DNA from 2 places in the Specibacter sp. RAF43 genome. Region 1 is predicted to be linked to the other one. Evidence: predicted binding sites of a transcription regulator. Region 1 holds the regulator's gene; the other holds the start of a gene.
The links. Region 1 encodes LexA, which represses DNA repair genes until DNA is damaged. Its sites were predicted from a motif close to TCGAACANNTGTTCGA; they were not measured.
Positions count from the first base shown of each region.

Region 2: AB4Y80_RS13335 (DUF222 domain-containing protein) is a predicted target of LexA. The motif match lies at 2,417-2,432, and genes of this name have one in related genera.

Region 1 is NZ_JBFREA010000018.1:19,252-25,197, reverse strand. It holds gene AB4Y80_RS11170 (ATP-dependent DNA helicase) at 1-1,238, shown strand, start outside; gene lexA (transcriptional repressor LexA) at 1,332-2,075, opposite strand; gene AB4Y80_RS11160 (LysM peptidoglycan-binding domain-containing protein) at 2,359-2,832, shown strand; gene AB4Y80_RS11155 (histidinol-phosphate transaminase) at 2,946-4,043, shown strand; gene hisB (imidazoleglycerol-phosphate dehydratase HisB) at 4,164-4,790, shown strand; gene hisH (imidazole glycerol phosphate synthase subunit HisH) at 4,793-5,452, shown strand; gene AB4Y80_RS11140 (hypothetical protein) at 5,453-5,608, shown strand; gene priA (bifunctional 1-(5-phosphoribosyl)-5-((5-phosphoribosylamino)methylideneamino)imidazole-4-carboxamide isomerase/phosphoribosylanthranilate isomerase PriA) at 5,663-5,946, shown strand, end outside.
Region 2 is NZ_JBFREA010000024.1:60,265-66,210, forward strand. It holds gene AB4Y80_RS13330 (ROK family glucokinase) at 1-222, shown strand, start outside; gene AB4Y80_RS13335 (DUF222 domain-containing protein) at 301-2,361, opposite strand; gene AB4Y80_RS13340 (hypothetical protein) at 2,553-3,176, opposite strand; gene AB4Y80_RS13345 (alpha/beta hydrolase) at 3,166-3,915, opposite strand; partial or broken gene AB4Y80_RS13350 (lysophospholipid acyltransferase family protein) at 4,099-4,800, shown strand; gene AB4Y80_RS13355 (class II 3-deoxy-7-phosphoheptulonate synthase) at 5,279-5,946, shown strand, end outside.

The DNA of each region.
Region 1 (5,946 bases):
ACCGGGTGACCGGTGCGGTGACCGGCCAGCTGTCCGTCCAAATGGTCCAGGTCGCCGCCTCCAGCGCGCGCAAACACACCGGCATTTCCGTTGAGGCGCTGCACGCCGCCGCCACGGCCCTGGACTTCGCCTTTGCCGGCACCCCCACCGGCCTGCTGCCCAACGGCCTCGGCGCAGAACACACCGCCGCCGTCGAACAGGTCAGGGACGCCGCACGTGTGGCGCTCTCCGATTCCAAACCCGAAGGCAACGCCGCCGCGGACGGCGGCCGCTCCATCGCCCGGTCCCGGCTGAACCTGGTCTTCGACCTCTGCGAGCGGCTCCTGGATGCACGGGACGCCCGCGAGGTCGTGTGGACGTCCCGCCAGGGCACGTTCACCCCGGGCCGGGGCTACCAAAAGGCCGACGACGCCGAGCCGCCGGTCATCAACATCGCCCCGCTGAGCGTGGCCGGCAAGCTCCGGGAGGGGCTTTTCGCCGACCACACCGTGGTGCTGACCTCCGCCACCTTGGCCATCGGGGATTCCTTCACGCCCACCGCCGGCGGGCTGGGGCTGTTGGGCGCCAACGCGCCCGCCTGGACCGGGGCCGACGTCGGCTCCCCCTTCGACTACACGAAACAGGGCATGCTGTACGTGGCCGCCCATCTGCAAAAGCCCGGGTTCGGCACCTCTCCGGAACAGCTCGCGGAGCTCGCCGCGCTCATCACGGCGGCCGGCGGCGGAACGCTGGCCTTGTTCTCCTCCCGGCGCGCGGCCGAGGACGCGGCCGAAAAGCTGCGCAAGAGCCTGTCGGTGAAGATCCTGTGCCAGGGGGATTCCTCCATGGCGGCCCTGATCAAGGAGTTTGCCGAGGAGGCGGACACGTGCCTGTTCGGGACCATGTCCCTGTGGCAGGGTGTCGACGTGCAGGGAGCGTCCTGCCGGCTGGTGGTGATCGACAGGATTCCCTTCCCGCGCCCCGACGACCCGCTGGTGACCGCCCGGGCCAGGGCCGTGGCCCAAAACGGCGGCGACGGCTTCATCGCCGTCTCGGCCACGCATGCGGCCGTCCGCCTGGCCCAGGGCGTGGGACGGCTGATCCGCTCCAGCACGGACCGGGGGGTGGTGGCCGTGCTGGACTCCCGCCTGGCCAATGCCGGCTACGGCGGCTTCCTGCGCGCCGCGCTGCCCCCGTTCTGGTCCACCCGGGACCGCTCCGTGGCGCTGGCCGCCCTCCAACGGCTCTCCGGCCGGTAACCCGTCCGGCGGCGAAGACGCCGGCCGGAACAGATCCGCCACACACGACAAGGCGCCCCGGTCCGATGACGGGGGCGCCTGTGCGGGGGCAGCCTAGAGGCTGCGCAGGACCGAGACCACTTTGCCCATCACGGTCGCGCTGTCGCCGAGGATGGGCTCATAACGGGTGTTTTGCGGCAGCAGCCACGTGTGGCCGTCGCGCTGGCGGAACGTCTTGACCGTGGCCTCGTCGTCCAGCAGGGCGGCCACGATTTCCCCGTTGTTCGCCGTGTTTTGCCGGCGCACCACCACCCAGTCACCGTCGCAGATGGCCGCGTCGATCATGGAGTCCCCGGCCACCTTCAACATGAACAGCTCCCCGCTGCCCACGATCTGGCGCGGCAGCGGCATGATGTCATCGACCATCTGGTCTGCCAGGATGGGCCCGCCGGCGGCAATCCGTCCCACCAGCGGAACAAACGCCGTGTCCGAGGAACTGCTCAGCTGGGCAAAGTTCAGGCCGTTCGAACTGCGCACACGCTCCGGGGAGTCGACCCCTTCGATCTCCACCACCCCATTGTCCAGGACCAGCGGGATGAGCACCTCCATGGCGCGGGGCCGCTTGGGATCCCTGCGCAGGTAGCCGTGGCGTTCCAACTGGGTCAGCTGGTGCGTGACGCTGGACAAGCTCGCCAGGCCCACGTCGTCGCCGATTTCACGCATCGAGGGCGGGTAGCCCTTGTCGGCAATGGACCGTTGGATGCACTCAAGAATCTTCTTTTGTCGGACCGTCAACCCCTTCATTCCGGCCCTGCTGGGGGCCTGGGGGATGCGATGCGACGGTTCTGCTGGCGCCATTGTCGTCGTCCTTTCCTGGATGCAATCGAATAATGTCAGTGCCTGCTGGTGGACTGCCCTTATGTTGCGAATCCTCCTCCTAGATTAAGCCAAAAATGGACGAATTTCAAACATTTGTTCTATCGAGTCTTGGCAACAGTAGTCAATAGATGCTAAAACTAGAGAACACACGTTAGAACATCTGTTCTATCGAACATGTTGAGCATGGAAGTTCGCCCGGGCGTGGGATCCGCAGGGATCGCGGTTCGGGATGAATCTCCATTGTGTGAAAGGAAACGAAGTCATGAGCGCATTGATGATTTCCATTGCCGGTCCTTCCCAACCCGTGCGGGTCGCCCCGTCGGCCGCGCCCCGCCGGCCCCAGGCGTCGGCCGCGTTCCGCCGGCCCCAGGCGTCGGCCGCGCTCCGCTGGCCCCAGGCGTCGGCCGCGCTCCGGCTGACCCGCCGCGGCCGCCTGGTGTTCCTGGGCATCCCGGCGCTTCTCACGGCCGCCGTCGTGGCCCTCGTCGCGCTGGCCCTCCTGCTGGGAACCGTCGCCAGCCCGGCCAATGCCGCCGTGACCGGAACCCGGGTCAACCTGGCCGACTACGCCTCCACCGTCACGGTCCTCCAGGGTGAGAGTCTCTGGTCCCTCGCCGCGGCCAGCGATCCCGGCCGCGACGTCCGGGCCGTGGTCAGCGAGATTGTGGCCCTGAACGGCCTGAGCACCGGGGTCATCCAGGCCGGACAGCAGCTCTACGTGCCACGCCCCAAATAGCGGTGCCCCATAGCGGCGCCCCACGGCCGCGGGCAGGCTGATGTGACGAAGACGGCCGGCCCGCGGGCCGTCACAAGTTCGGAACTTTGCCCGGCTCCACTTAAACTGGTGGCATGGATCAGTTTGAACGTCTCAGCCAGCTACCCCTCCGCGACGATCTTCGCGGTCAGCACCCCTACGGTGCCCCCCAACTGGACGTCCCCATCCTGCTCAACGTCAATGAAAATACCTTCGGGGTGCCCCTGGACGCCCGGGAGGCGATCCTGAAGGCCGTCGCCAACGAACTTGACGGACTCAACCGCTACCCGGACCGCGAATTCACCGAGCTTCGCCGCGCCCTGGCCGCATATCTTGGCCACGACCTCACCGAGGAGAACATCTGGGCTGCCAACGGCTCCAATGAGGTTCTCCAACAGCTCCTGCAGGCCTTCGGCGGGCCGGGCCGCCGGGCCATCGGCTTCCCGCCCACCTATTCGATGTACCCGCTGCTGGCCAGCGGCACGGGCACCGCCTACGTCACCGGTGTGCGCGCCGAGGGCTACGCCCTGACCGCGGAGTCCGCCGCACGCCAGGTGCGCGAGCAGGCGCCGAATATCGTCTTCTTGTGCTCGCCCAACAATCCCACCGGAACGGCCCTCGGCCTCGACGTCGTCGAGGCCGTCTACGAGGCGGGGACGGCATCGCAGGCCATCGTCATCGTTGATGAGGCCTATGCCGAGTTTGCGCACGCCGGAACACCGAGTGCCCTGTCCCTGCTTCCGGGCCGCCCGCGCCTGGTGGTTTCACGCACCATGAGCAAGGCGTTCGCCCTGGCCGGCGCCCGCGTCGGGTACCTGGCCGCCGCGCCCGAAGTCACGGACGCCGTCCGGCTTGTCCGCCTCCCGTATCACCTCTCCGCCATCACCCAGGCCACCGCCGTCGCGGCGCTGCGCAACTCGGACTCCCTGCTCGCCAATGTGGAGCACATCAAGGTCCAGCGAGACCGGATCGTCAACGAGCTCACGGCCATGGGACTGGCGCCGTCGCCGTCGGACTCCAACTTCGTATTCTTTGGCGGGCTCGCCAACCCCCAGGCCGTCTGGGAGGGGCTCCTGGCAGACGGCGTGCTGATTCGCGACGTCGGCATTCCCGGGCACCTGCGGGTGACGGCCGGAACCGAGGCGGAAACCACGGCCTTCCTGGAGGGACTGCGCGCCCTGCTGGGGCGCTAGCCCCGCCGCCCACCCGGGGGAGAATGATCCGCTTTGGGTGGAATCGCCCTCTCCTCCTAAACTGGAGGGACATGCCAGCACCGCGTTGAGCGACGCCACACACTTAAGGACCATCCAACGATGACCGAGAACAGCCCGAAGCCCGGCCAGGGACGCACCGCACGCATCGAGCGCGCCACGAGCGAATCCTCCGTGCTCGTGGAGATCAACCTGGACGGCACCGGGGTCTCCGACATCGACACCGCGGTACCGTTCTACGACCACATGCTCACCGCCCTGTCCAAGCACTCGCTCATCGACATGACCATCAAGGCCACCGGCGACACCCACATCGACGCCCACCATACGGTGGAGGATGTGGCCATCTCCCTCGGCGAGGTGCTCCGCCAGGCCCTGGGCAACAAGGCCGGCATTCGCCGGTTCGGCGAGGCCACCGTGCCGCTGGACGAGGCCCTGGCCCACGCCGTCGTGGACGTATCCGGCCGTCCCTACCTGGTCCACGGCGGCGAGCCCGCCGGGCAGGAGTACCACCTGATCGGCGGACACTTCACGGGCTCGCTGACCCGCCACGTGTTTGAGGCCATCACGCTGCACGCGCAGATCTGCCTGCACATGCGCGTGCTCGGCGGCCGCGATCCGCACCACATCGTCGAGGCCCAGTTCAAGGCCTTTGCCCGGGCGCTGCGCTCCGCCGTCGAACCGGACCCGCGGGTCACCGGAATCCCGTCCACGAAGGGCCTGCTGTAAGCATGAGCGCCACCCCGACCCCGCCCACCGTCACCGTCCTGGACTACGGCTCGGGCAACGTCCGCTCGGCCGTGCGCGCCCTCGAGCGGGCCGGCGCCGCCGTCACCCTCACCGCCCGGCCCGAGGACGTGCTGACCGCCGACGGCCTGGTGGTGCCCGGCGTGGGCGCGTTCGGATCCGTCATGGCCGAATTGAAAAACGTTGACGCGCTGCGGATGATCGGTCGCCGCGTGGCCGGCGGCCGGCCCGTGCTGGGCATCTGCGTGGGGCTGCAGGTCCTCTTCGAGGCGGGGGTGGAACACGGGGTGCGCCAGGAAGGCATGGGGGAGTGGCCCGGGACGGTGGAGCTGCTGCCCGCCGCCGTCGTCCCGCACATGGGGTGGAACACAGTCACGGCCCCGGCGGACTCCATGCTGTTCGACGGCGTCGCCGAGGAGCGGTTCTACTTTGTGCACTCCTACGGTGTGCTCACCTGGGACTTTGACGTGGTCCAGCCCCGGATGAAACCGCCCCTGGTCACCTGGTCTGAACACGGCGCACCCTTCATTGCCGCCGTTGAAAACGGGCCCCTGTGTGCCACCCAGTTCCACCCGGAAAAGTCCGGCGACGCCGGTGCGCGCCTGCTGCGCAACTGGGTCGACTCGCTGCGCCAGGCCGCCTAGATGTGGTCCCTGCTGCTCATGGGGCTCGCCGGGTTGCTGATCGGCGGCGCGTATGCGTTCTACCAGCAAAAAACGCCGCGCTGGATCCCCATCAGCTTCATTGCCCTTGCCGTCATGTCCCTGCTGGCGGCCTACCTGTTCACGCTTTCCAACTAGCCGGCGCCGGCCGCGCCGCACAGCCCGTAACCACCGAAGAACGTTGAGGACCCGATGACCACCACCGCCCCCATCCTGGAACTGCTGCCCGCCGTCGATGTCGCCGACGGCCAGGCCGTCCGCCTCGTCCAGGGCGAGGCCGGCTCCGAAACCAGCTACGGCTCACCCCTTGAGGCGGCCATGAACTGGCAGAACGACGGCGCCGAATGGGTCCACCTGGTCGACCTCGACGCCGCCTTTGGGCGCGGTTCCAACCTGCCCCTGCTGCGCGAGGTGGTCCAGGCGCTGAACGTGAAGGTGGAACTCTCCGGCGGCATCCGCGACGACGCCTCCCTGGA
Region 2 (5,946 bases), on a different contig from region 1:
GGCGGAGGGCTCTCCGAGGCCGGCGATCTCCTGCTCGAACCCGCCAAGCGCGCCTATGCCAAGAACCTGACCGGACGCGGCTTCCGGACGGAGGCGCGCATCGTCGGGGCGGAACTTGGCCCCTCCGCCGGGCTGATCGGGGCCGCCGACCTTTCCCGGGTCAGGCAACCCAAACGGCTCGGCGTGCGGCGCGGGCGCAAGACGTCAGAACGCGGCTACTAGGACTTGTGCTTAGGACTTGCGCTGCGCCGCCGGGCTGCCGGGCCGCCTTGAGGGGCGGCCGCTGGCTCTTCGGGTGGGTCAGGCTGTGTGGGGTGGCTGGTAGTCGATGAGGAGTTCTTCGAGGTAGCTGGGCGGGGTGGTCAGTGCCGGGGTGGTCAGTGCCGGCGGCGTGGCGGCCCGTTGGTGGCTTTGGGCTTGGGGGTGGTTGAGGGCGTTGGTGAGGTATTTTTTGACCGGTTTGGGGTAGGCCGGTGGCGGGGTGTCCCGGGGGGCGGGGGGATGGTAGCGGCCGGAGGGGGCTTTCCAGCCGACTCGTCCGTCGGGGGTGAGGCGGGGTGTCCAGCCGCGGAGCTTGATGCCGGCCCGGGCGGGGTCCTTCTGGCGGCGGGGGCGGCCGTGGCGGTCCTTGTCGTCCTTGAAGTGGCGCAGGGCGTGGTGGAGGGTGCAGGCCGGGCGTTGGTTGGCGGGGGTGGATCGACCGCCGTGTTCCCAGGCGGTGAGGTGGTCGGTTTCGGTATCCAGGACGGGGTTGGTGCAGTTGGGCCAGTAGCAGCTGCCGGCCATTGCCCGCAGCAGGGCCCGGTCCGCTGCCCGGAGCCGGTAGCGGGTGGGGGCCAGGTTCAGTGGTTCGTCGGTGAGGGGGTCGGTGGCCACGCGCAGGAAGGTTGCGGCGTTGGCCAGGAGCGTGCGGGCGAGGGTTTCCGGGATGGGCCCGTAGCCGGCCAGTTCGGCGGGCTGGTTCGTGGCTCCGACCAGGGCCAGCAGCGGGACGGTGACCAGGATCTGGGCGGCCGGCAGCGGCGGCTCGGTGACGGCCATCCCGGCCCGGACCTTCTCCAGCTGCTCCAGGTACTCGCGCAGGGGCTCTTCCGGGATCCCGTCCACGAGCCCGTCAACATAACCTGACCCGTCCCCGCAGAGCACACCGGCGATCGGCGCCCCCGCCCGGTCATCACCGCCGGACCGGTCAGCACGGGCGGCACTGGCGGCAGCGGCGGGACCGGCCGTGGCGACGGTGGCGGGGGTAGCCTCGCCGGCGTCACCGGCGCGGCGGGCACCGGTGTGGGCCCACGGCGGCTCCCCGTCCACCACGGTGACCGTCCCGCCGGCGGTTCCGGCCAGCACGCTGACCGTGCCGGCGGCATTTCCGGCCGTGGGGGCGGTCCTGCCACCGCCGGCATTACCGGTGGTGCCGGACCGGTCCTTGGCCGCGTCACCGGCGGGCGTGGTCGCGGTCGTGCTGAGGGGGTGGTGGCCGAGCAGGAGGGTGGTGGCGGTGTCGAGGCGCAGTTGGGTCAGGGTGCGGTTTTCGTGGGCGCCCTGCAGGCTGCGGGCGGTGCGGGTGCAGTGGACCCAGATGCCCTCGGCGGCGGGGGCGGGCAGGTGCAGGGTCAGCCAGGACATGCCGTCGTGGCCCGGTTCCAGGGTCATGTCTCGTGTCAGGTAGGCGCGGCGGGTGCGTGCGGGCAGGGTTTCGGGGTGGGTGCCCTCGCGCAGGCGCCGGGCCTGGGCGGCGAACACGGCGGCCGTGGTGCCCGGGGCCAGGCGCAGCAGCCGGGCCTCGAAGACCTGGCGGTCCGCGGRGGTGSTGGCGGGRGTSTCGGTGAGGGTGGCGGTTTCCTCGAGGATCGTCACCGCGTGCCGCCAGGAGAGCTCCCCGGCGGCCAGGGCGGCCCGGGCTCCCGGGTGGTCTTGGATCAGCTCCCGGGCCCGGTCGGCCAGGGCGGCGGCGGTGCGGGCCGGGATGGCCAGGGTCAGGGCCAGTTCGGCCTTCGCGGAGGCCTCGGCCTTCCCGGRCTGCCAGGGGTCCAGGGCCAGGGCGGCGGCCTCCACGGCGGCGGCGCCCAGCAGCCGYTCCACCAGGGCGGCCTTGGTGGCGGCGGTCGCGTCCTCGAGCCGCTTGAGCGCGGCCAGGGCGGTGATGGCCGCGTCGTAGACGCCCCGGGCCACGGAGGCCCGGGAGGCCGGTTCCGGCACGGGGGCCGGGACGGGGGTGAACGCCGGCAGTCCCGCCAGGGCCGGGGCGTCGGCGGTGAAGGGCTCAATGGGGGGKAGGGCGGCCCGTGCGGTAAGGATCGCCGCCACGTGCTCGGTGGCGTTCCCGCCCGGGGTTCCGGGATCATTGGCCGGGGTGCTCATACCACCATTATCGTAGAACACAAAAACGGTGTCAATGGATAGTTCAGGATTGTGTACAAACATATGTTCTATACGCGCCCGGCTCCACGTCCCCTACGTGACAGGGCCAGGGACTCGGCATGCCGCCCAGCGGCGACCGCCCGTCGGCTGACGCCGCGGGCGTCGCGGCTAGTTGTACGTGGCCAACATAGCTAGACGACGGCGCCGTCGCCGTCGTCGTGGTCCCGGTTGGCGGGCAGCCGGTACAGCAGGTAGCCGGTCCCCACCAGGAAGGCGAGCACCACGGCAATCACGCCCAACAGCGGTATTCCGCGCCAAAAGATAGCAGCTAGAACCAGGAAGATGGGACCGCCTGCGGCACCAATCCACGCCAGCAGCACGGCCGGCTCCGCGGCGGAGAGGCTGGGCGGCTCCGCCGGGACAAACGAGTCCTCGTCATCGTCGCCAGCGTAGTCGCGGGGGCCGCCGAAGGACTGATCGTCAAAACCCTGCCCGGATGGGGGCTCCGCGGGTGCCGGCTCCGCCTGGTTTCGCCACACACCCAGCGGGTCAAAGTCGATAAATTCCGCACGCTGCCCGGCAGCGGCGTCGCCGGTCGGCGTGCCATCGGAAGTCCTGCCCGCCGGAGACGTGCCCGCCGGACCCGTGCCCTCCGGGGTCAAGCCGCTGCCCGGCGCTGATGCGTCGGGGTCCTGCGACGACTCGAGGAACTCGTCCGACGGTTCCTGGAGCCGGGCCACGAGGTCCAGCCAGACCGCATCGTCGTCGTTGTTGCCGCCCGTGGCGGGCTGGTCCTGGCCGGGGTTAGAGGACACCTGCATGCCTTCGGAAGAAATTGCTGGATTGGGAAAAAATCAGTGCCGCGTCATTGTCCATGGTGGCTACATGGTAGCTGTTTTCCAGGGGCACCACCTGAAGATCCGCGGACCCGATATTCGCCCGGATCACCGCAACGCTCGAATCCGGTACCACATGGTCCACCGTGGAGCGAAACAGCAGGACGGGGGCCGTGATCTGGGGGAGCAGTGCCACGGTATTGGTGAAGAGCTTGGCGAGCTCATGCGCGGCCGCCACCGGCGTGCGCGTGTAAGCCTCCTCGGAGACCCCAGGCAACTTGATGTCGTCACCAATGGCCGGCACGCTCCGGAGCACGTATTTGAGGAGACCGGCATACTTCGCCCGGTTGTCGTTGAAGGTAAGGCCGGGATTGACGACGGCGATGCCCGCCACCGGGTGTCGGGCCGCCACCCGGAGCGCCAGCGCGCCGCCCATGGACAGGCCGGCGACGAATACGGCGTCGCACCGGGCGCTCAGCTCCAGGTACGCGGCCTCGAAATCCCGGTACCAGTGTTCCCACGGGGTCCGTGAGAGGTCCTGCCAGGTGGTGCCGTGCCCGGCCAGCAGCGGCATGTTCACGGCGTATCCCTCGGCGGCCAGGTACTCCGACCAGGAGCGCATGCTCACGGGGGAGCCGGTGAACCCGTGGCAGACCGCCACGCCAACCCGCGCCAGGCCGCCATGCCCCGGCGCGCGGAAAGCTTCTGCCAAGGCCATGGGCCCTCCCTATGTTTGCGCCGATGCTGCGTGCCACCATGAAAGCCTGCCGCGGACTGCCGCGGCAGGCGTCGTGTCCCCCCATGACGTGTGTCTCACTAGACTACTGTTGATACGACGCCCGCGGGGGATCCGCACGTCCAGGCTTGGCTGCAACCGGTGGCACCAGAGAGGAACTTGACCGTGATTTATTGGGTGCTCAAAAAAATCTTCCTGGGGCCGGTTTTGAAGATCTTGTTCCGTCCCTGGACCAAGGGCCTGGACAACATCCCCCTGGAGGGTCCGGCCGTGCTGGCCAGCAATCACCTGTCCTTTTCGGACTCGATCTTCATGCCGCTGATGGTGCCGCGGCCGGTGATCTTCCTGGCCAAGATTGAGTACTTCACCGGCCGCGGCCTCAAGGGCCGGCTGATCGCCCTGTTTTTCAAGGTGACAAACCAGCTGCCCATGGACCGCGCCGGAGGGGCGGCCTCCGCCAATTCCCTGCAAACGGGGATTGACGTGCTCAAGGACGGCGGCCTGCTGGGCATCTACCCCGAGGGAACCCGCAGCCCGGACGGCCGGCTGTACCGTGGCAAGGTGGGCGTGGCAAAACTGGTCCTGACCGCCAACGTCCCCGTGATCCCCGTGGCGATGATCGGCACCGACAAGGTACAGCCAATCGGCCGCCGCCTCCCGAACATCCGCCGCCTGGGCATCATTTTTGGTGAACCCATGGACTTCAGCCGCTACCAGGGGCTCCAGGACGACCGCTTTGTCCAGCGCTCGGTCACCGACGAGATCATGTATGAACTCATGCGCCTCTCCGGCCAGGAATACGTCGACTCCTACGCCACCACGGTCAAGGACAAGATTGCGGCCGAAAAGGCCGAAAAGGCGGGCAAGTCGGCCGCAAAGTCCCCGGATGCCGGGAAGAAGGCCGCCCAGGTCGTCCGGGTCGTCCGGGTCGACCCGGACACCACGATCGCCCCGGGTACCGTCACCGTCATCGGCGCGGCCGCGGAGCCCCGCCCTCCGGTGGTCGAGCCGGCACCGGACGCCGCCGCCGAAAAAGGTCCGGCCGGCGAGGCGGCTAACGCTTCCGCCGGTGACGCGTCCGCGGCCGACAGGGATGACGCGGCCGACGACGGTGCGGCGGGCACCGGCCACCCGGACGCACAGTAGACACCGCCGGAACCGCCCTTCCGCCCCTTGGCCGCGACGGCCGGTGGGGTCGCCCGGGAGACCGTGTCCCGCCGTCGGGCCGGCCGTTGCCACTAGTTGCCGCCGGTTGCCGGGCATGCGGCGGGGTTGGACGGCCACGGCCCATCTCATGAACCGGACTGGTTCGGCGCCATGCGCTTTCCGGGGCTAGGCTTATTGCGTGACTGACCTAACTTCTCCTTCAACGGATGTCCCCGTCGCCGGCATTTCCGTTCCCGGTGCCGCGGTATACCCCGGACTTGACGACTGGCGCGACTTGCCGATCGCCCAGCAGCCCTCCTGGGTCGACCCCGATGTTTTTGCCTCGAGCGTCAAGGAACTCTCGACGCTGCCGCCGCTGGTGTTTGCCGGTGAAGTGGACGTGCTCCGCTCCCGCCTGGCCCAGGCAGCCCAGGGCAAGGCTTTCCTGCTGCAGGGCGGGGACTGCGCCGAAACCTTTGAGGCCGCCACGGCCGATAAGATCAGCGCCCGCGTCAAGACCATTTTGCAGATGGCCGTGGTCCTCACCTATGGCGCCCAGCTGCCGGTCATCAAGATGGGGCGCATGGCCGGGCAGTTCGCCAAGCCGCGTTCCTCCAACGATGAGACCCGCGACGGTGTCACCCTGCCGGCGTACCGCGGCGACATTGTCAACGGCTATGACTTCACGCCGGAGTCCCGCCGGCACGACGCCGCGCGAATGCTCAAGGCGTACCACACCTCCGCGTCCACGCTGAACCTGATCCGCGCCTTTACGCAGGGCGGCTTCGCCGACCTGCGCCTGGTCCACGAATGGAACCGCGGCTTCACGGCCAACCCGGCCCACGGTCGCTATGAAAAGTTGGCCAA